Regions from separate parts of the Paenibacillus sp. JT31N17 genome, predicted to be linked through region 2. Evidence: predicted binding sites of a transcription regulator. Region 2 holds the regulator's gene; the other holds the start of a gene.
What was found. The regulator LexA, encoded in region 2, represses DNA repair genes until DNA is damaged. The targets are predictions, from matches to a motif close to CGAACATATGTTCG.
Positions count from the first base shown of each region.

Region 1: recA (recombinase RecA) is a predicted target of LexA. The motif match lies at 4,854-4,867, and genes of this name have one in related genera.

Region 1 is NZ_JBWDNP010000003.1:600,798-611,339, reverse strand. Features, by position in the region: gene AC0YOB_RS14670 (stage V sporulation protein S) at 1-113, opposite strand, end outside; gene AC0YOB_RS14665 (TIGR00282 family metallophosphoesterase) at 264-1,058, opposite strand; gene rny (ribonuclease Y) at 1,132-2,673, opposite strand; gene AC0YOB_RS14655 (RecX family transcriptional regulator) at 2,852-3,580, opposite strand; gene recA (recombinase RecA) at 3,726-4,784, opposite strand; gene AC0YOB_RS14645 (competence/damage-inducible protein A) at 4,989-6,251, opposite strand; gene pgsA (CDP-diacylglycerol--glycerol-3-phosphate 3-phosphatidyltransferase) at 6,334-6,912, opposite strand; gene rimO (30S ribosomal protein S12 methylthiotransferase RimO) at 6,915-8,240, opposite strand; gene AC0YOB_RS14630 (YajQ family cyclic di-GMP-binding protein) at 8,383-8,874, opposite strand; gene AC0YOB_RS14625 (RodZ domain-containing protein) at 8,992-9,960, opposite strand; gene AC0YOB_RS14620 (DUF3388 domain-containing protein) at 9,978-10,542, opposite strand, start outside.
Region 2 is NZ_JBWDNP010000010.1:142,313-152,854, reverse strand. Features, by position in the region: gene metH (methionine synthase) at 1-1,120, opposite strand, end outside; gene AC0YOB_RS26225 (1,2-dihydroxy-3-keto-5-methylthiopentene dioxygenase) at 1,309-1,851, shown strand; gene AC0YOB_RS26220 (HAD family hydrolase) at 1,950-2,735, opposite strand; gene AC0YOB_RS26215 (hypothetical protein) at 2,760-3,278, opposite strand; gene AC0YOB_RS26210 (VOC family protein) at 3,412-3,762, opposite strand; gene AC0YOB_RS26205 (aldo/keto reductase) at 3,819-4,805, opposite strand; gene AC0YOB_RS26200 (DUF896 domain-containing protein) at 4,862-5,053, opposite strand; gene AC0YOB_RS26195 (LysM peptidoglycan-binding domain-containing protein) at 5,175-5,552, opposite strand; gene lexA (transcriptional repressor LexA) at 5,742-6,362, shown strand; gene cdaS (sporulation-specific diadenylate cyclase CdaS) at 6,471-7,100, opposite strand; gene glnA (type I glutamate--ammonia ligase) at 7,430-8,758, opposite strand; gene AC0YOB_RS26175 (MerR family transcriptional regulator) at 8,793-9,203, opposite strand; gene AC0YOB_RS26170 (methionine gamma-lyase family protein) at 9,265-10,542, opposite strand, start outside.

The DNA of each region.
Region 1 (10,542 bases), on a different contig from region 2:
GCCCCGATGGCTTGCAGTTCGGCCGCTCCGCGCTCACGCAGTACACCCGCCAACGCCCCTGCAACGGAATTAGGATTGGACTTTGCTGAAACTTTTAATACATTTACGTCCATGTAAAGTACCTCCTCGGGAATGATGGATGGATACCACTATTTAAATAGTATTCGAGAGAGGCAATAAAATTCCTTCTTTATTGGCGAACACTTTACAAAATGTTCTGAATTATGAGAATTTTCAATGATTCATATTGGAAACCGCTATGATTACATCATGGCCAAGTCTGTCTCGGTCATGCGTATTTTCTGAATCCGCTTCGCTTGTCCGGTAGATTCATCGATATCAATCAAGGCCGCATGAAAATGCCAGTCTCCTTCATCCACCACGAACCGGGTCGGAAGCTGCGTTTTGAATTTGTAAATAACCGCTTCACGTTCCATACCGAGAACGCCTTCCTTGGAGCCCACCATGCCGACATCGGTTAAATATGCAGTGCCCCCAGGCAAAATCCTATCATCATTGGTTTGTACATGGGTATGTGTACCAACAACAAAAGAAGCTCTGCCATCCAGATACCAGCCCATGGCAATTTTCTCCGAGGTCGCTTCCGCATGAAAATCTACGAGGATGCATTTGGTTTCCGCTCGCATCTGATCCACCAGCTCATCCGCCTTGCGGAAAGGACAATCAATCGGAGGCAGGAATGCCCGGCCTTGTAGATTAATAATCGCGAGCTCCTTGCCATTCGCTTTTATAATCGCTGCCCCTTTGCCAGGAGCCTCATCAGCAAAATTGGCGGGACGGATGATACGCGGCTGATCATCGATCCATTCAAATATATCTTTGTTGTCCCATGTGTGGTTCCCCATGGTGATGCCATGAACGCCTGCATCCAATAATTCTTTAACAATCGCGGCTGTGATTCCTCTTCCTGCTGCTGCATTCTCACCATTTGCTATGATGATATGGGGATTGTATTTGCTCTTGAGTGACGGCAGTATTTTTTTGACCGCAGTGCGGCCGACGCTGCCGACGATATCACCGATAAATAAGACGTTCATCACATAACCTCGCTTATATAGACTAGAAAAGTGGCCGACAAGCAGCCACTTTTCCAGTTTCTTTCTGATTTTGTTATTTTGCGTACTCGACTGCACGCGTTTCGCGAATGACTGTCACTTTGATATGACCCGGATAATCGAGCTCACTCTCAATTTTCTTCGTAATATCACGCGCCAAGCGGAATGCTTCGGTATCATCAATCTTGTCCGGTTGAACCATGACGCGAACCTCGCGTCCTGCTTGTATAGCATACGACTTCTCAACGCCTTCAAACGATTCCGAGATGCCCTCAAGCTTCTCCAGACGCTTGATGTACGTTTCGAGCGTTTCACGTCTTGCTCCCGGTCTTGCAGCGGACAGAGCATCTGCAGCTCCAACCAGCATCGCAATAACCGATGTCGCTTCACAATCGCCGTGATGGGATGCAATACTGTTGATAACAACGGGATGTTCCTTATATTTCTTGGCCAGCTCAACGCCAATTTCCACATGAGAGCCTTCCACTTCATGATCGAGTGCTTTACCGATGTCATGAAGCAATCCGGAACGTTTGGCGAGCGTGATATCTTCCCCTAGCTCCGCTGCCATAAGTCCTGTCAAATAGGCGACTTCCATGGAATGCTTCAATACGTTTTGACCATAACTCGTCCGATACTTCAATCGGCCCAAAATTTTGATCAAGTCCGGATGTAAGCCATGCACGCCAACCTCAAAGGTAGCCTGCTCCCCGTATTCGCGGATTCGTTCATCCACTTCCTTACGCGATTTCTCGACCATCTCTTCGATGCGGGCTGGATGGATTCGTCCATCTGCAACCAGCTTCTCAAGCGATGTCCGGGCAATCTCGCGGCGTATCGGATCAAATCCGGACAAGATGACCGCTTCCGGTGTATCGTCAATTATGAGATCGATACCGGTCAACGTTTCCAGGGCACGAATATTGCGGCCTTCACGCCCGATAATGCGGCCTTTCATTTCTTCATTAGGCAGGGTAACGACAGATACGGTTGTTTCCGCCACATGATCTGCTGCGCAGCGTTGAATCGCAAGCGAAATGATATTGCGGGCTTTCTTATCGGCTTCCTCTTTTGCTTGTTGTTCAATTTCTTTAATCATTTGCGCTGTTTCATGACGGACTTCCAATTCGACATTGTTCAGGATGATCTGTTTGGCCTCATCCATCGTCAAGTTCGAAATACGCTCAAGCTCACTAAGCTGCTGCTTGTAGAGAGAATCGATCTGTTCTTGCGTCTCCTCGATCCGTTTCTCTTTGTTGGCTACTTGTTCTTCTTTGCGCTCCAGCGTTTCTATCTTTTTATCCAACGACTCTTCCTTTTGAACAAGCCGTCTTTCAAGACGCTGTACCTCATTGCGACGTTCGCGAATATCTCTCTCTGCCTCGGTACGGAGCTTGTGGACTTCGTCTTTCGCTTCGACCACTGTTTCTTTCTTGAGCGCTTCTGCTTCTTTACGCGCACTGTCAACGATCTGACTTGCGGCTTGCTCGGCGCTAGAAATCTTGGCCTCGGCGATTGACTTTCGAATAAAATACCCGATACCAAAGAAAATCACACCAACAACGAGAGCGATCAGGATCCAAATCCAATCTGGCATCTTCTCACCTCCTCGTTGCTCACCAAAGCAAACGCTTGGGACTATTTTGTTTTTCCAGCCGGTTTTTAACCCGATCCATACATAGCATTTTGACGAAATAAATCGTTTCGAATCAATTTTTGGAAGAAAAATCGACTCTGGAAGAAGGAATACACACTCATTTTATCTTTTGTGAAAATCAATTGTCAAGGGTATGCCCGTTTTCGTCGTCTTCACCGGACCGGCTTGCCTCGTTAACGGCCTGTTTAACCACCGCGCTCGGGAATCCTCTGCGCAGCAGAAATGCCATCAGTTTCCGTTTTCGGTCCCGGAATTCCCCTTTCACATAAGGCCATTTCTTCTTGGCTGCGCGTATTGCAACCTCGGTCTCCATCTGCGAATCGAGTCCCTGAGCGGCCTCCTTAGCTGTGCCGCTGGCTATGCCGCGATGCGTCAGCTCCTGCTGCAGCAGTCGTCTTCCCTTTAATTGGCTTCGCATTCGCTGCTCGGCAAACTGATTGGCATAAGAGATATCATCGACCAGCCTCTCGCCCTGCAATCTCGCCAGAGCTTTGCCAATTGCGGATTCATCAAGCCCTTTGCCTGAGAGATAACGCGAGATTTCCTTCTCGGTGCGGGGCCTTGGCCCCAGATAAATCAATCCCAAAATATAAGCGCGATGATCATTGTCCTTCTCCACAATCTGCTTCAGCTCATGCGGATCAATCTGCCTCCCCTTCAAAAGCCTGTGCGTGACAATTAAATCTTCGTGAACAGAGGTAAAGGGCTCATCATTGCCATCCATATACAAATGGTAACGCCGCTTGTCCTTGCGTTCCTGTTCAATAGCGGTTATAAGCATCATACCTGCCTCGGTTTGTTCTTCCTGCTCTTCTTGCTCATCTTGCATCCGTTCATCATCCTTCATCTTATGGCTGCTCCTTCCCTGCCATTTCCCTTGAGCTTCTCCCTAAAATGAATGGCATCAAATAAATAAGTTCATGTTCTATATCATGCAGAAAAGCACCCGCGAAGGTGCTCTTCCGAATCTATTCACAGCCAAGGGTAAATAGTTATTCCAACTCGAGATCAAGATCCAACTCGTCTTCGTCCTCATCATCCACGGCAGAAGCTGTGAGCGCGGCGGCTGACAAATGGCTTGCTTCCCGAATTTGATTCTCGATTACAGTTGAAGTATCAGGGTGATCCTTCAGGAACTGCTTGGCATTCTCCCGGCCTTGTCCCAAACGTTCTCCGTTATACGAGAACCAGGCTCCGCTCTTCTGTACAATATCCATCTCAACGCCGATATCGACAATGCTGCCTTCCTTGGAGATGCCTTCGCCATACATGATATCAATCTCAGCCTGTTTAAAGGGCGGGGCTACTTTGTTCTTAACGACCTTGATACGGGTCCGGTTGCCGACAATGTCATTGCCCTGCTTGATGGATTCGATCCGGCGCACATCAAGTCGAATTGTGGAGTAGAATTTCAATGCGCGTCCACCAGGGGTCGTCTCTGGATTACCAAACATAACGCCAATTTTCTCACGCAGCTGATTGATGAAAATCGCGATGGTCTTGGATTTGCTGATGGCGCCTGACAGCTTACGCAGTGCTTGCGACATCAATCGCGCCTGCAGGCCGACATGGGAATCTCCCATTTCACCCTCGATCTCAGCTTTGGGCACAAGTGCCGCAACCGAGTCAATAACAACAATATCCACTGCGCCGCTGCGAACAAGCGCCTCAGCGATTTCGAGTCCCTGCTCTCCGGTATCGGGCTGAGAGAGCAGCAACTCATCGATATTAACGCCAAGCTTGCTGGCATACAGAGGATCAAGAGCATGCTCCGCATCGATGAAAGCGGCTTGTCCACCCACACGCTGTACCTCAGCAATAGCGTGAAGAGCTACTGTCGTCTTACCGGAGGATTCCGGTCCGTACACTTCAATTATCCGGCCTTTGGGCAAGCCGCCGATACCAAGAGCAATATCCAGGGCAAGGGAACCAGTGGATACTGTTTCCACTTTCATATGATTCGACTCCCCGAGTTTCATGACGGAGCCTTTCCCGAATTGTTTCTCTATTTGACGTAATGTCGTTTCAAGCGCAGCGCGACGATCTGACAACGCGTTCACATCCTTCATTATTTATAATGTAATGATACCTTGTTTCTCCTCTAATGACAATAGTTTTTACGAACATATATTCTTATTTTTTTCATCGGCCGATGAATGAAAAAAAGAACCGCGGCAAAGTGATCTTCGCCACGGTTCTTCCGTCAACTAATGACGATTATATTTCATTTTCCGTATTCTGACAAGCATAAATCATCATCTGCCTGGCTGTTCGGCAGACAGCAGCTGCCAGAACCTGTACAGGAGCGACTTCACCGATCTCACTCTTATAATATCGCGCGTTCCGCTCAGCTGCGCCTTATGCACAATTGTCGGTTTGCCGCGCTCGGCAATGCCAAAATAGACCAGACCGACAGGCTTGCCTTCGGCTTCACTCGGGCCTGCAACCCCGGTGAGGGACAAGCCGAAGTCGCAATCCGTCAAATCGCGCACCCGCTCCGCCATAAGTGCTGCCGTTGATTCAGATATGGCGCCAGGCGCGCCTGCTCCTTCCAGCTGGGACAACGGGATGCCCAGCAGCTTCTGCTTCATCTCGTTGGTGTAGGTAACGACGCCACCGACGAATTCGCCGCTGCTTCCCGGCAGGGTGGTCACAAGCTCAGCCAGCAGCCCTCCTGTAAGACTTTCGGCACTGGCAAATTTGCGTCCCGTTACTCTAAGCAGGCGTATGACCGCTTCCTCGAGGGGAATATCCTCGTTCGCAAACAAATATTGGCCAACACGCTCCTTTATCTGCAGCTCCGCCTGATCCAGTCTGGCATCCGCCTCATGCAAGGAAAGCGCTTTGGTGGAAAGTCGGATGGCTACCTCGCCCTCTTTGGCATACGGGGCAATTGTAGGGTCGGACTGGACCTCGATCAAATCAATAATCGCCTGCTCCAGACTGGATTCTCCAATGCCGGCAAATTTCAGCAGACGGGAGAAGAGCCTGCGCTCCTCGCCCATTACGCTTCGCAGCCAGGCTTTGGCCGGACCGTCAAACATCGGCTTCATTTCCCGGGGCGGCCCCGGCAGCAGCACATAATGAGTACCCTCGACAATCAAAGCGTTGCCTACAGCAAGACCGGCGTCATTCACGAGCGGATCGCTGCCTTCAATCTGATTCGCCTGTCTGCGGTTGCTTTCCACCATATGCATGCCGCGCGAAGTGAACAGATTCTCAATTTTCACCATGGACGGCTGATGAATCGAAATTCCGCGGTTCAAGTAACCGGCAAGCGCGTCCTTGGTCAGGTCATCCTGGGTCGGTCCAAGTCCGCCCGTAAATACGATCAGATCGGCTCGGGTGCGGGCAATCTCGACCGCCTGCACAATACGGACGGCATTATCCCCTACTACCGTCTGAAAATAGACATCGATTCCCAGCTCGGCAAGGCCTGTTGAAATATATGTGGCATTGGTGTTCACCGTTTGACCCAGCAATAGTTCCGTTCCGACTGCTATAATTTCAGCGCGCATATAAACCGCTCCATTCCATTAGGTAATGAAAAGCACCATTCCCATATAATGACAGAGAATGATGCTTTACAAACAAATTGTCCTACTCCGTAAGCGGAATAAGATTTTTATTTTTGATGAAATAATCAATTCCCGAATAGACCGTAATAAGGGCAGCAGCCCAGCTTGAAATAAGATCGAATCGGAAATCGAGAAACGTAAACGGAAAATTATTCAGCAGCAAATCGATGATCATCGTAATTTGCACGGCTGTTTTCCACTTGCCCCACGTACTCGCCGCCAGCACCTTGCCCTCCAGCAGCGCAATTTGGCGAAGCCCGGTCACCGCAAATTCGCGGCTTATGATCACAATTGCAATCCAGGCATCCAGCTTATCCATTTCGACAAGCGAAATAAGCACCGCCGCCACAAGGAGCTTATCGGCTAATGGATCAAGCAGCTTGCCCAGGTTAGTCACGATTTTGTTCTTGCGTGCGATATAACCGTCTAGTCCATCCGTACTGGCCGCAACGATAAATATCAATGCAGCCAGGATCTGATTCCAGGTTATCGAGAAGTCATCAAAGCTAAGCGGCTTTAAATCCACATTGATGAGCAGCAAAAACATAATAATCGGGACTAAAAATATGCGAATCAATGTGATCCGGTTGGCTAAATTCACGATTATAGCCCCTCCCCGGACATATCAAATTCATAGGCATGCGTTATGCGCACTCTTTGAATTTCGCCAATTCCAGCCGTACAGTTGGAAATAAAAACTTCACCGTCAATTTCCGGCGCATCATAAGGCGAACGACCCACGTAGACGTCGCTGCGGCCATCGTAGCGCTCAACAAGTACATCAATATCATTGCCAACGTATTTGCCGCTGATGTCCTTGGATACCTGCCGCTGGATTTCCATCAGGGTATTGGCTCTCCACTCGATCACTTCGCTTGGCACATGATCCGGAAGCCGGACAGCAGGCGTATCTTCCTCGCTTGAATAGGAGAACACACCCAACCGGTCAAATTTCATTTCCCGGACAAAATCGCACAGACGGTTAAAGTCTTCCTCGGTTTCCCCTGGAAAACCAACGATAATTGAAGTACGCAGGGCGACATCCGGAATTCTGGAGCGGATTTTGGCTACGAGCTCCCGTGTATCACGCTGCCGGCCAGGTCTGCGCATCCGCTTCAGGATAGAATCTTCACTATGCTGCAGCGGCATATCAATATAGTTGCAAACCTTTGAATTGGAAGCGATCGTATCAATCAGCTCATCCGTGAAAAATCCCGGATAGGCGTAATGAAGCCGGACCCAGGCTATGCCTTCCACTTCGCTGACACGATTAAGAAGCTCCGGAAGCATGAATTTGTCATACAAATCCGTTCCGTAGTTCGTTGAATCCTGTGCAATCAAGCTGACTTCCTTCACGCCTTGATCTGCAAGCATCTGAACTTCGTTTACAATGGATTCGATAGACCGGCTGCGGAACTTGCCCCGCATAATCGGTATCGAGCAGAATGTGCAAGCATTATCGCAGCCTTCCGCGATTTTCACATAAGCGGTATAACGGGGAGTGGTAACCAGACGAGGAAGCTTCTGGTCATAGTCAAAAGCAGGATTGCCTACCTTGACCGGTCTCTTCCCGCGGAGTGCCTCATCAACGATATCGGTTATGTGATGAAAATCACCCGTTCCAACGATGCCGTCTATTTCCGGCATCTCTTCCATCAACTGCTTCTTATAACGCTGGGTCAAACACCCGGAAACAATAAGCGCCTTCAGCCGGCCCGTCTGCTTGAACTCCGCCATATCCAGAATCGTATTAACCGATTCTTCCTTGGCCGCGTCAATAAATCCGCATGTATTGACAATAATTACTGTAGCTTCATCAGCCTGATCGACAAGCTGATAACCGCGTTCATCGATTAATCCAGACATAATCTCTGAATCGACCAAATTCTTTTCACAACCTAATGTTACAACTTTCACTCGTTCCGTCATCATGTATCCCCCAGATTCCTCCGAAAAGCTATCTCAACAAGTATAATACAAGGCCCAAGGCGTGTCAAAACAGGAAAAAGTCCTTTCCTACGCGCTCTCAGGCGTTAAAAGAGGACTTCATCCACGTTCACAGCAAAAAAAGTTATCGGTAGTTTGTGAATTGCAATTCTATTTGCAAATCCGCACCGCGGAGCAGCGCCATTACAGCCTGTAAATCATCGCGGCTTTTGCCGGTAACCCGGATTTGATCTCCCTGTATCTGGCTTTTTACCTTCAGCTTGGAATCCCGGATAAGGATATTGATTTTTTTTGAAATATCCTGCTCAATCCCCTGACGCAATTTAACCCGCTGTCTGACCGAAGAGGCGGAAGCGGATTCGACTTTGCCAAAATCCATGTTTTTGATGGGCACGCCGCGTTTGATCATTTTGGATTGCAAAATATCAATGACGCTCTTTAGCTTGTATTCATCGTCGGAGACAAGAATGATGTCTTCTTTCTCAAGCGAAATTTTGCTTTTGCTTCCTTTAAAATCAAATCGGGTCTCAATCTCTTTCTCTGCCTGGTTGATCGCATTGGTTAATTCCTGCATATCCACCTTTGAAACAATATCGAATGCACTTTCCGAACTCATTTTCGTAAGCAGCTCCTTTTTCCAATTATTACTTGAACCGTATTATAACCGATCCTTATGTATAAGAAAAGACATCCATCCTGGAAGTCCACAAGGATTGGATGTCTTTAATCTGATTTATTCACTTTCCTGGTTGCCATCCTGTGTTCCCTCTGCTATATCCTGCGATTGCCCGTTTTCACCGGAATCATCAGCAGGGGTTAACAGCATTTTGTGAGATCCGGTTTGATCCTTATCATCGATCAGAACGCCGTCAATCGTCACCTCGACGATGTTGGCATGGGCTATATTGATATAAATTTTACCCTCGACTTCAGCTGAGCCGGTCTCTCCATCCTGAAGGGTTTTCTGGTAAAGGCTTTTGCCCGATACGCTGTTCTGATTAATTCCCACCCAACTGCTTCCTCCCGTGAGCTTGAAAGTCACAGTATGCGTTCCTGCACTCGGAGAGTAGAAGAAATAATCGGTTTTTCCGGAAGAGCGGTCTAATGTCAGCGCAATCTTGTCAGGTGTTTCTGGAGTGTTATTGGGAGTTGAACCATCAGTGCCCGTATTTGTACCATTTCCCTGGTTCGTGGTTTGATCCGGCTCGTTCGTGTTGGTCGTCCCCGATGGATCGGCAACGCCTCCCGTAACAGGCGGCTCGGTTTTGTCTGTCATTCCTGTTTGATCAACAGATTCAGTACCGTCCCCGCCGGGTCGGTTGATAGCGAAAATGTACACAACCACAACAATAAGCAGCAGAAAGGACCACATGAGAACGCGGAACCCAAACCGGCTCCAGCGGTCGGAGGCTTGGGTTTGGGCGCGGCGCGGCCGCTGTACAGGTTCGGCAATTTGCTCTGGAGCTGCCGATGGAATTTCCCTTTGATACAAGCGCAGCACTTCTTCAGCATCAAGACCAACATTTTCGGCATAATTTTTTACAAAAGCGCGCACGTAGAATGTACCCGGCAATACGGAATAGTTTCCTTCTTCAATAGCTTCCAGGTAATGCTTGCGAATCTTTGTCAAATCCTGAATATCATCCAATGACAGCCCGCGCTGCTCACGCGCCTTGCGGAGTAAAGCGCCCAAATCCGACATGACCACACCTCCTATTCTTAAAATTCATGAAATCCGGATGTAAAGAGATCATATGAAATCTCTTCATCCGGTGTATTGCGCAGTTCGATAATATAATCAAAAGCGCTGTAATCATATTCCGACTCTTTAATAAACATATCCGGATGTTCAATTACCTTCGTTGAAGGCATAGCCATGATTTCCTGAAGAAGAGCATGATGTTTCTCATTGGAACGCACCGTGCTGACGATCCCATCGATAATAAAAATATTATTCGGATTCATTTCTTCCTCGGACAACTGGCTGCGGACAGTCTGACGCAGCAAGGTTGAAGAAACGAATGTCCAGCGTTTATTGGAGCATACACTGCCCGCAATGATAGACTCCGTCTTGCCTACCCGCGGCATGCCGCGAAGCCCGATGATTTGATTGCCGTCACGCTTGAACACTTCACCCAGAAAATCCACCAGCAGCCCCAGCTCGTCTCTTGTAAAGCGGAATGTTTTGCGGTCATCCGAATCACGTTCAATATATCGGCCATGACGTACAGCCAATATATCAACCAATTTAGGCTCTCTGAGCTTCAGCACGGTGATATTGTCG
Region 2 (10,542 bases):
CTCCGCCTTTCACCTGAGCCCGTGCAACCTCCGACGCTTCTTCAAATTTGGCTTCCTTGATCAGCCGTTTGAATTTGCGCGAGCCGGAAATGTTCGTCCGCTCTCCGATCATAATCGGTCGGTTGTCTTCTTCAACAAAGACCGTCTCAATGCCGGACAAGGCAGCAGGATGATTGCCCATCTGCCGGCGCGGCGCATAATTGGCAAGCGTCTCCGCCAGCGCCTTGATGTGCGCAGGTGTGGTTCCGCAGCAGCCGCCGGCGATATTAAGCCAGCCCTGCTCGGCAAAAGCAGCGATCTTGCCTGCCAGCGAGGTTGGCGATTCGTGATACAGGCCGTTCTCATCAGGCAGTCCCGCATTGGGATAACAGCTTACAGCAGAGCGTGAGATCTCCGACAGCGAACGGATATGATCGCGCATAAACTCAGGACCTGTCGCGCAGTTCAGACCGATCGAAATCGGATTCAAATGCTCCAGAGATATATAGAAGGATTCAATATTTTGTCCAGCAAGCGTCGTCCCCATGGGCTCAATCGTTCCGGAAATCATAATCGGCAGCGTGATGCCGGTGGTTTCAAACGCCTTGCTGATGCCGATTGTTCCTGCCTTTACGTTCAATGTATCCTGTGAGGTTTCAAGCAGAAGAGCATCTACCTTACCTTCAATAAGGGCTACCGCCTGCTCGTAATAAGTATCCACCAGACCATCGAAAGTCACCCCGCCTGTGACAGAAAGCGTCTTCGTTGTAGGCCCCATGGCTCCGGCAACAAAACGCGGCCTTTCCGGCGTGGAAAACTTGTCTGCCGCTTGACGCGCTATGGCTGCAGCAGCCAGATTGATTTCCCGCGATTTCTCCGGAATATCATATTCGGCCAGAACCACTCCCGTTGCGCCGAATGTATTCGTCTCCAGAATGTCGGCCCCTGCTTCCAGATAAGCCTCATGTATGGAAAGGATTACATCCGGACGAGTCAGAACGAGCATTTCATTACAGCCGTCCAGCTCTTCGCCCCCAAAATCCTCTGGACCCAGATCCTCCTGCTGAATCATCGTTCCCATTGCACCGTCGAGAATGAGAATGCGTTTTTGCAGCATTTGTTGTATAGTTGGTTTTGTCATCGATGCACTTCCCTTCCGCAACTGCAGACCTTCCCAAGCAATAGCAAAGCGAAGGCGCAGCGAAAAATCATTAACCTTTAGTTTATCAGATTCACAACCTGCTGAAAAGGTGTTGTCGACAGTCTTGGCGTTTTGTTTTATAATTAATCTGATCGGAATTAGCATCTATAGGAAAGAGGGATTACAACATGGCTGAAATTCGTATCCGCAACACAGAAGAGCGTATATCGGGCGAAGCAAACGTCCGTGAATTTTTGGAAAAACAAGAAGTCTTGTATGAACACTGGAATCCGGGGAAACTGCCTGCCGAGTTACATCAGAAATTCATTCTGACGGATGAGGAGAAACAGCAGATTCTATCCACTTTCGATGCAGAAATCAACGATCTGGCTGCCCGCCGCGGCTACCGGACCTGGGACATTATCGCACTCTCGGATGCGACACCCAACCTCGACGAACTGCTGAAGAAATTCGAGCAGGTTCACACCCATACGGAAGATGAAGTACGGGCTATCACGGCTGGGCGCGGCATCTTCATCATCAAGGGCAGCGACGATGTGGGCTATTTCGATGTTGAACTCGAAGCAGGAGACGTTATTTCCGTTCCCGAGCACAAACCGCATTTTTTCACCTTGATGGATAACCGCCAGATCGTTGCCGTGCGCCTCTTTATCGAGACCGAGGGCTGGATTGCTCATCCGTTCGCCGATGATTCCTTCCAGAAGGCTTAATGCCCTGACCATTCATAGTCACATAAATAGACCCGCTTCCAGGGATACACGCTTGAATGTGTATCGCAGGAAAGCGGGTCTTTATGATTCCAAAATCTTTATACAAGCAGAGGCAGCAGTTCCTCCAGATGTTTGATCTCATGTGAAGGAATAATGTCGTCGCTGCGTTTCACGCCATGGCGGTTGATCCATACCGAGGTCATGCCAACCGTATTCGCACCGAGTATGTCCGTGGTCAGCTTGTCGCCCACCATGATTCCATCCGCCGGTTCAATCCCCAACGATTCAAGTGCATGCTGAAAAATCGGCGCAGCCGGCTTCCCCTGACCAAATTCTCCGGAAATGATGATATGATCAAAATAAGGTGCAAGCTCCGGTACGCCTGCCAGCTTCTCCCGCTGCAAATCAGGAGATCCATTGGTGAGCAGCAGCAGCTTGTATTGGCCTTTGAGCTTATCCAGCACGCGGAAGGTTTCTTCATAGATCAGCGGGCGTTTGCGGCGCTCTGCGGGAAACATCTCCGCAAGCTCAGCTCCCAGCTGCTCATCAAGGATTCCCAGAGCCTTCAGCCCCCGAGTCCACGCTTCACGCCGGTAAGCGGGAGCCAGCTGCTGCAGCTTTCTGAACTCCTCCTGCTCGCCTTCAAGAAAATTCGCCCACAATCCCTCAAAGGGATTGATCCCGATCATTTTTGTAAAGGCATAGGTGTCATAAGATTCGTACAATGCCCGGGCTTCGCGACGGACAGCTTCCTCCAAATCCTGCAGGTTGACGCCAGTCTTATCCGCCGCCGCCTGACAAGTAGCTGCGAAAGCCTCGCTTACACTCCGGTCATCCCATAACAGCGTATCATCCAAATCAAATAGTACCGCTTTTTTTCCCATGACGAATTTCCCCACTCCAGTTCTTTATTTCTCCGCAAACGGAATATTGTTGGCTGCTGCAAAGGTCCGGAGCCGTTCGGTCATTTCATCCGTCGGATAACGGTTAAATAATCGCGAGAATACCCAGCTTCCGCCTTTGGGCTGCTCGATAATAACAGAGCCCTTCTGTACGCTGATTCCTTTGATTGAGCTTAAGTAAAGCGTGCGGTCACCGGTAAAGCGCCGCGATCGAACATAGTCTTTTCCGATCGCCAAATAAGGACGCCTCAATATAAACAGCAGCGCCAGAAAGATATAACAGCCGATCGTGATCCAGAACATGTTTCCGGAATCCTTGTAAGTGCCCTGTGCAATGCTGATCGAGGCGTAGACTGCCGTGAAAACCAGAAGAAAGGCGGGCATTAGAAGACTGCGCCCTTTATATGTATCAATCGGGCTGCTTGCTGTCTTGCTTGCCATCAGAGGCGCCATACCCTGCTTCTTGCGCTGTTTGTTAAGTTGACTCTGGTTCTTCTGAACCTTTCGTTCCCAGGATCTTGACAATTACGTTCCTCCTAAAAGTTTTGCGAAGCAAAACTTGCATCGTAAGCAATTTCTTGAATTTACACCTGTCTGCTGCGTGTATTTGTACCATTCCTGTCCCATCCATTCTCCTGAATGAATGACATGCATCAAATTAAATATGAGCAAGAATGTTAACAAGTTGGCCGAACGGATCGCGGACATAGAAACGACGTACGCCCCAAGGCTCATCAGTCGGACCATACTCGATCGTAAATCCGGCTGTGTTCATGCGTTCGAATGCAGCACCGACATCATCGACCTCAATGGACAAATTAGGCGTAGGCGTGTTGGAACCCACGTGCTGGGCGAAACTAATTTGAATGCCCATTTGCTCATCAGACCCATAGGTTCCAATCCATCCATGATCCATCAACAAATCGAGGCCGAGAACATCCTGGTAAAAGCTTTTGGCAGCTGCAATATTCCTGGTATCTATGTTGGCGACAATTCGTTTAACCTTCATTGCGCCCCCCAATCACAAGACTTTGTGCAAAACATTCTCATTCTCTTGAAAAAGAGTTAAAAAGGCCGGGCGAATTTGGCGATGAAACGATTCGGATACTCGGAAGGAAGCGAGCTAACTTCATCCAGCCGATTCCATATTTCACTTGGCATTGTCCAGCCCACAGCCCCCATATTTTCGGAGAACTGTTCCAATGTGCTGGCTCCGAAAATCGGCGATGTAATTCCTTTTCTTTGCAGCAGCCAGGCGAGTGCGATTTGTGCAGGTGTCTTGTCCAGTTCGTGAGCGGCTGCCTGGACGGCATCCAGAATGGCAAAGTTACGTTCCGTTGCGCGCAGACCCCATGAACTTTCTCCAACCTTTGACGTCAATCTTCCCGATGTAGGCTCTTCCCTGGAATAACGTCCCGTCAGAAATCCTCCACCAAGCGGAGCCCAGGGAATAACGCCGACATTCTCCTCTAGACAAAGCGACATCATTTCCCGATCCATCTCGCGGCTGACCAGACTATACTGCGGTTGAATGGAAATAAACCGGACATAGCGGTTGGCATCGCTAACAGCAAGGGATTTCATCAGCTGCCAGGCAAAAAAATTGGAGCATCCGATATAACGGACCTTGCCCGAAGTGACCAGATCGTCGAGAGCGCGAAGCGTCTCATCTATAGGAGTCACATGATCCCATACATGAACCTGATACAAATCGATATAGTCAGTCTGCAGACGCTGCAGGCTTTCTTCGACGCTTTGCATAATATGCTTGCGCGAGACGCCCGCCCCGTTGGGATGGTCAGCGGTATTCATCCGCACTTTTGTTGCCAGAACTACCTCTGAGCGAAAATCCTTGATCGCTTCGCCTACGATCTCCTCCGATCGGCCGGAAACATAGACATTCGCCGTATCCAGAAAATTGCCGCCCTGCTCCATAAACTGATGAATCATGCGAATGGAATCGCCTTGACTTGTTGTATTTCCAAAACTCATCGTCCCTAAACAAAGCTCCGAAACGGCAAGTCCACTGCGTCCAAGCAGCTTGATTTGCATCGTTATAACCCCACCCTGCTTATTATTTGGTGAAACCGGGCTAGCCGCAAGCAGTTTTAATGCTTGCCGCCGCTTTCTTCCTCATCTTCCACAAATTTGATGGTTTCGATTTGATTCTTGAAATTTTGCTTGAAATTCTCCAGATATTTCTGACGCAGAGCATCGCGCTCGATTGTTTCCTCCGGAGTTAATCCGACAGCTTTATTCTTTCGTGACAACTCATTAATCCTTGCAATAAGCTCTTCCAAACCGATACGCTCCTCTCATGATGCTGTAAACATTCACCCTTTACTTTGACATTTTTAATCCTCAATTGTCAAGAAAATACGACCTTTGTCCTGTAGATGGAAATAAAAAAAGCGGACTGCATCAGTCCGCTGGTATAATCAATGTTTGTCCGGCCATAAGTGTGCTGGAAGTCAGGTTGTTCCGTTCCTTCAAGTCATAAATGATTCGCCGGATATCTTCGCCTTCCTTACGCAGATCCCCTGCTATTTCCCAAAGTGTCTGGCCCTCACTGATCGAGATAACTTTCTCGCCCGCAGCGGGCTCCGCTGGATGCTCGCTCGTTGCACTTCCCTGCATTATAGAAAAACCAACGAATAAGAGGGAGAAAAACAATATTGCCGCTATCATCCGCATCACAAGCTTCTTTGGCCTACTTTTAGCTGATGCAGATTTCATGTAACCTTTATCAGCTTTATTCTCTGAATTCATAGAAGAGTAAGAAGATATTGTTATCATCATTTCCCAGCACCCCAAACGTTTGTTCTGTTTTCGATAAACCGATATTAACACGAACACCCGTTTGCAGTCAACTGTTTTCGGAACATTTGTTCCCCACAAAATACGAACTCTTGTTTCTCGAACTTATGTTTGTACGAACTCCGGTTCTGTGTTATAATTTGACACAAATGAACCTTTGGAGTGATTCTGGTGTCGAAACTATCGAACCGCCAACAGGCGATTCTGGAATTCATCAAGACGGAGGTGCGGGAGAAGGGATATCCCCCATCCGTCCGGGAAATCGGTGAAGCTGTAGGACTTGCTTCCAGTTCAACCGTACACGGACATTTGGACCGTCTGGAGAAGAAAGGCTTAATCCGCCGTGACCCGACGAAACCGAGAGCGATTGAGATATTAGATCAAGCGGACAATGAGATTCCTTTTCCAATCGCAATCACCAAAGTTCCCATTGTGGGCAAGGTTACTGCAGGGGTGCCAATTACAGCAACCGAGAACATTGAGGATTACTATCCTCTGCCTTCAAGCAAAGTCGGCGATCATAATGTCTTCATACTTAACGTAATGGGAGAGAGCATGATTGACGCAGGCATTCAGGACGGCGATTATGTCATTGTGCGGCAGCAGCAATCTGCTATCAACGGCGACATCGTGGTTGCAATGACGGAGGATGACGAAGCGACGGTGAAAACCTTTTATCGTGAACGTGATCATATCCGGCTGCAGCCTGAGAATCCGACAATGGAGCCGATTCGGCTTCGCAATGTAACGATTTTAGGTAAAGTTATCGGACTTTTCCGCGATATTCACTAAGTGACTTCTTATGAAGCAGAGACTGGCGTCGCCTTCAGGGCTTCGCCAGTCCTTTTTATTTTACATATTGGGTTTTATCGGATTACCTCAAAATACTCAAAAATACATTTAGACCGTCGTTGGCATGACCATTGTCTTTATTGGATGGAGTTTTCCCTTGTAGACAAACGACGCATCCCCGCTTTCTTCCGATACAACCAGTACAAGCGCATCTGTTATTTCGGTCAGTCCGATCGCGGCGCGATGCCGCATTCCAAATTTCTTGTCCACATCCGATGCATTGGATACAGGCAGGACATTGGCGGCGGAAATAATTTGATCCGACTTGATGAGAACGGCCCCGTCATGCAGCGGATTACCCGGATAAAAGATCGCCTCCAGCAGGGAATAGCTCAATTTGGCCACAAGGGCAACCCCGGAATGAATGATGGCATCCAGGTTATCATTTCTCTCGATGACAATCAAAGCCCCGTGCCGGCGCTCCATTAGGTTCTGAATGCATATGGAAAGATCCAAATAGTTGGATGTAAATGAGGATAAGTAACATTGCAGATAGAATGAAGCAGCCAAGGATTCAACTTCTTTAAAAGTTCTGCCAATATTATCAAAGTCACTCAGAAGACAGTGATTTTCAGCATCAATATTATCCAAAATACGTTGTGATTCATTGACAATAAGATGGATATGCTGTTTCAGCCGTTCCTTTAAAGGAGTCTCATCGCAATTACCCTGCCCCATTTCATACACCCCGCACACTTTAATTTTTTACCGCCCAAACCCGTCCATGGTACTTTAGTATTGACGAGAAGCTTCATTTTAATTATGACACTAAACGAACAAATACCCGCCAGCCGAAGCTCGCGGGGAATGAATACCAGTCAGGGGCAAGCTTATAAGTACCGGAGCCTTGGACTATTTCAACGCTTTGTCATAATCCTTCTCTTAAATTTATCAAGAGGCATTTTGGGGGCACTATGGGGGGCGCTATCCCGAGTGAGCTGTCATTTTTCAATATACCCCCAAAGAAAAAATCCCTCGACGCTAATAGCGCCAAGGGATTTCCGGTTTTAGTACAAAGTCAAATATTGATCGCGTTCCCACTGGTGAACCTGTGTGCGGTACATGTCCCACTCAATTTCTTTCAATTCGAAGAAATGAGCAAGTGCATGATCGCCAAGCGCGTCACAAATAATGTCATCACGCAGCATTTCATCGAGCGCTTCCTTAAGACTCTCAGGCAAGCTTTGAATACCTTCGTCGATACGCTCTTCCTCTGTCATAATGTAGACATTACGATCGGTTGGAGCAGGCAGCGGAAGTTTGTTTTTGATACCATCCAGACCGGCTCTGAGCATGACCGCCAGTGCCAGATAAGGGTTGGCAGCGGGATCCGGATTCCTCACTTCAATACGGGTGCTGAGACCTCGCGATGCCGGAATACGAATCATCGGACTGCGGTTGCTTGCGGACCATGCTACATAATTTGGCGCCTCGTAGCCTGGAACCAGCCGTTTGTAGGAATTGACTGTCGGGTTCGTGATAGCTGCGAATGCGCGGGCATGGCGGAGAACACCAGCCATGTAATAACGGGCATCCTGACTTAACCCGACTCTGTCGTTCTCGTCGTAGAACGCATTTTCCTTGCCTTTGAACAGGGATTGGTGGCAGTGCATTCCCGAACCATTTACGCCAAACAGCGGTTTAGGCATGAAGGAAGCATGCAATCCATGCTGACGGGCGATAGTCTTAACAACGAGTTTGAATGTTTGGATCTGGTCAGCCGCTTTAATGGCATTGGCATATTTGAAATCAATCTCATGCTGGCCCGGCGCGACTTCGTGATGGGATGCTTCAATTTCAAAGCCCATTTCTTCAAGCGTAAGTACGATCTCGCGGCGGCAGTTCTCGCCCAGATCCATCGGCGCAAGGTCGAAATATCCGCCCTGATCGTTTAATTCGGTGGTAGGCTCACCTTTGTCGTCGGTTTTGAACAGGAAGAACTCCGGCTCAGGCCCAACGTTCATTGCGGAATAGCCCAATTCTGCAGCCTCTTTCAGCGCCCGTTTCAGGATACCGCGGGGATCTCCTGCGAAAGGTGTTCCGTCAGGCATATAGATGTCGCAGATTAATCGGGCAATCCGATCTTCAGCAACCCAGGGGAAAATCACCCAAGTATCCAGATCGGGGTATAAGTACATATCGGATTCCTCAATACGGACATAACCTTCAATGGAGGAACCGTCAAACATCATTTTATTATCAAGGGCTTTTTCCAGTTGGCTTACAGGAATTTCCACGTTCTTGATCGTTCCCAGAAGATCGGTAAATTGCAGTCGGATAAATCGAACATTCTCTTCTTTGGTCGCACGCAGGATGTCCTCTCTGGTGTAGCTCACTCAATCATCTCCTCTTCGAATAGTAGTGCGTATTTTACTTTTTGTTATAGAATCGAGACAGTTGGCCTTGAATCATGGAGGCTTTGCCCGGTCTCTTCTCCAGCAGCTGCTGCTTCAGCAGACGATGCAGCTGTGCGTCTGACAATTCACGACGCTTCACCTCAGATTGCTCACTCAGGACAGTCGCTTCCTCCGATTCCTTGGAAACGGGATTCATGACCTGCTTGATACCGGCAATATTGACGCCCTTCTCAATGAGTGATTTGATTTCCAGCAGCCTTTCCACATCATTGAACGAAAATAACCGCTGGTTGCCTCCCGTACGCGCGGGAATAATCAGCTCATGCTGCTCGTAATAACGAATTTGCCGAGCAGTCAGATCGGTTAGTTTCATGACGATTCCGATTGGAAAAAGCGCCATATTTCTACGTATATCGTCAGCCATGTCACATCAACCTTCCAGTATCCGAGATATGCCCCTATTGTACCCCTCTCCCAAAAATCTGTCAAGATGTGTGAGGTTTAATTACAATTAACTCTCGTTCTGCAAGAGTCGACAAGGCCTTCAGAACACCGTATTTGACATGGGCATACGTAAGCCCGCCCTGCATGTAAGCAATGAATGGCTCACGAATCGGAGCATCTGCCGACAGCTCCAAGCTTCCCCCCTGCATGAATGTTCCCGCTGCCATAATGACGGGATATTCGTAGCCCGGCATGTCCCATGGCTCGGGAACTACATGGGAATCAACCGCAGCAGCGCGCTGAATCCCCTGGACGAATGCGATGAGCTGTTCCGTGTTTGTAAAACGCACCGCCTGAATGAGATCAGTGCGTCTCGCGTCCCAGGATGGATGGGTCTCAAAGCCGATACGCTCGAACATGGCAGCCGCAAACGCGCTGCCTCTCAATGCTTGTCCAACCAGATGCGGCGCTAGAAACAATCCCTGGAACATGGCGCGCAGCGTACCGAGCGTAGCGCCGACTTCCCCGCCGATTCCCGGCGCTGTCAACCGGTAAGCCGTTTTCTCGACCGCATCCTTCGTTCCGGCCACATAACCGCCTGTAGGAGCCAATCCGCCGCCCGGATTCTTGATCAGCGAGCCTGCAAGCAAATCCACTCCAACTTCCGTAGGCTCCAGTTCTTCCGTAAATTCTCCATAGCAGTTATCGACAAACACAAGAAGCTCCGGCTTAACCGCTTTTACCCGTTTCACCATCTCGGCTATTTCAGCAACCGTGAAGGAAGAACGCCATTCGTATCCGCGGGAGCGTTGAATCCCGATTACTTTGGTTTTTCCGGAAATGCTTGCGGTGACCCGTTCCCAATCAATGGAGCCATCTGCGGTCAAATCCACCTCCGAATACCGGATTCCAAAATCCTGAAGAGAGCCCGTCCCGTCTCCCGGTTTGCCGATCACCTTATGCAGCGTGTCATACGGTCTTCCCGTTATGTACAGCAGCTCATCACCCGGCCGCAGAAGCCCGAACAAGGCGCAGCTGATCGTATGCGTGCCTGAGACAAAATGCGGACGCACCAGCGCCGCCTCTGCTCCGAAAACATCGGCATACACCAGATCAAGCACTTCGCGTCCGCGGTCATTATAGCCATACCCTGTAGATCCATTGAAATGAAAGTCGCTGACGCGGTGTTTTTGAAAGGCCTTAATGACCTTCCATTGATTCCGCTCGGCAATTTTGTCCATCCTGCGAAACACAGGAGCAGCTTGGTCCTCGGCGGCATCCGCCCACTGCTCAAGTGTTCTCCAGTCCTTATTCTCCTC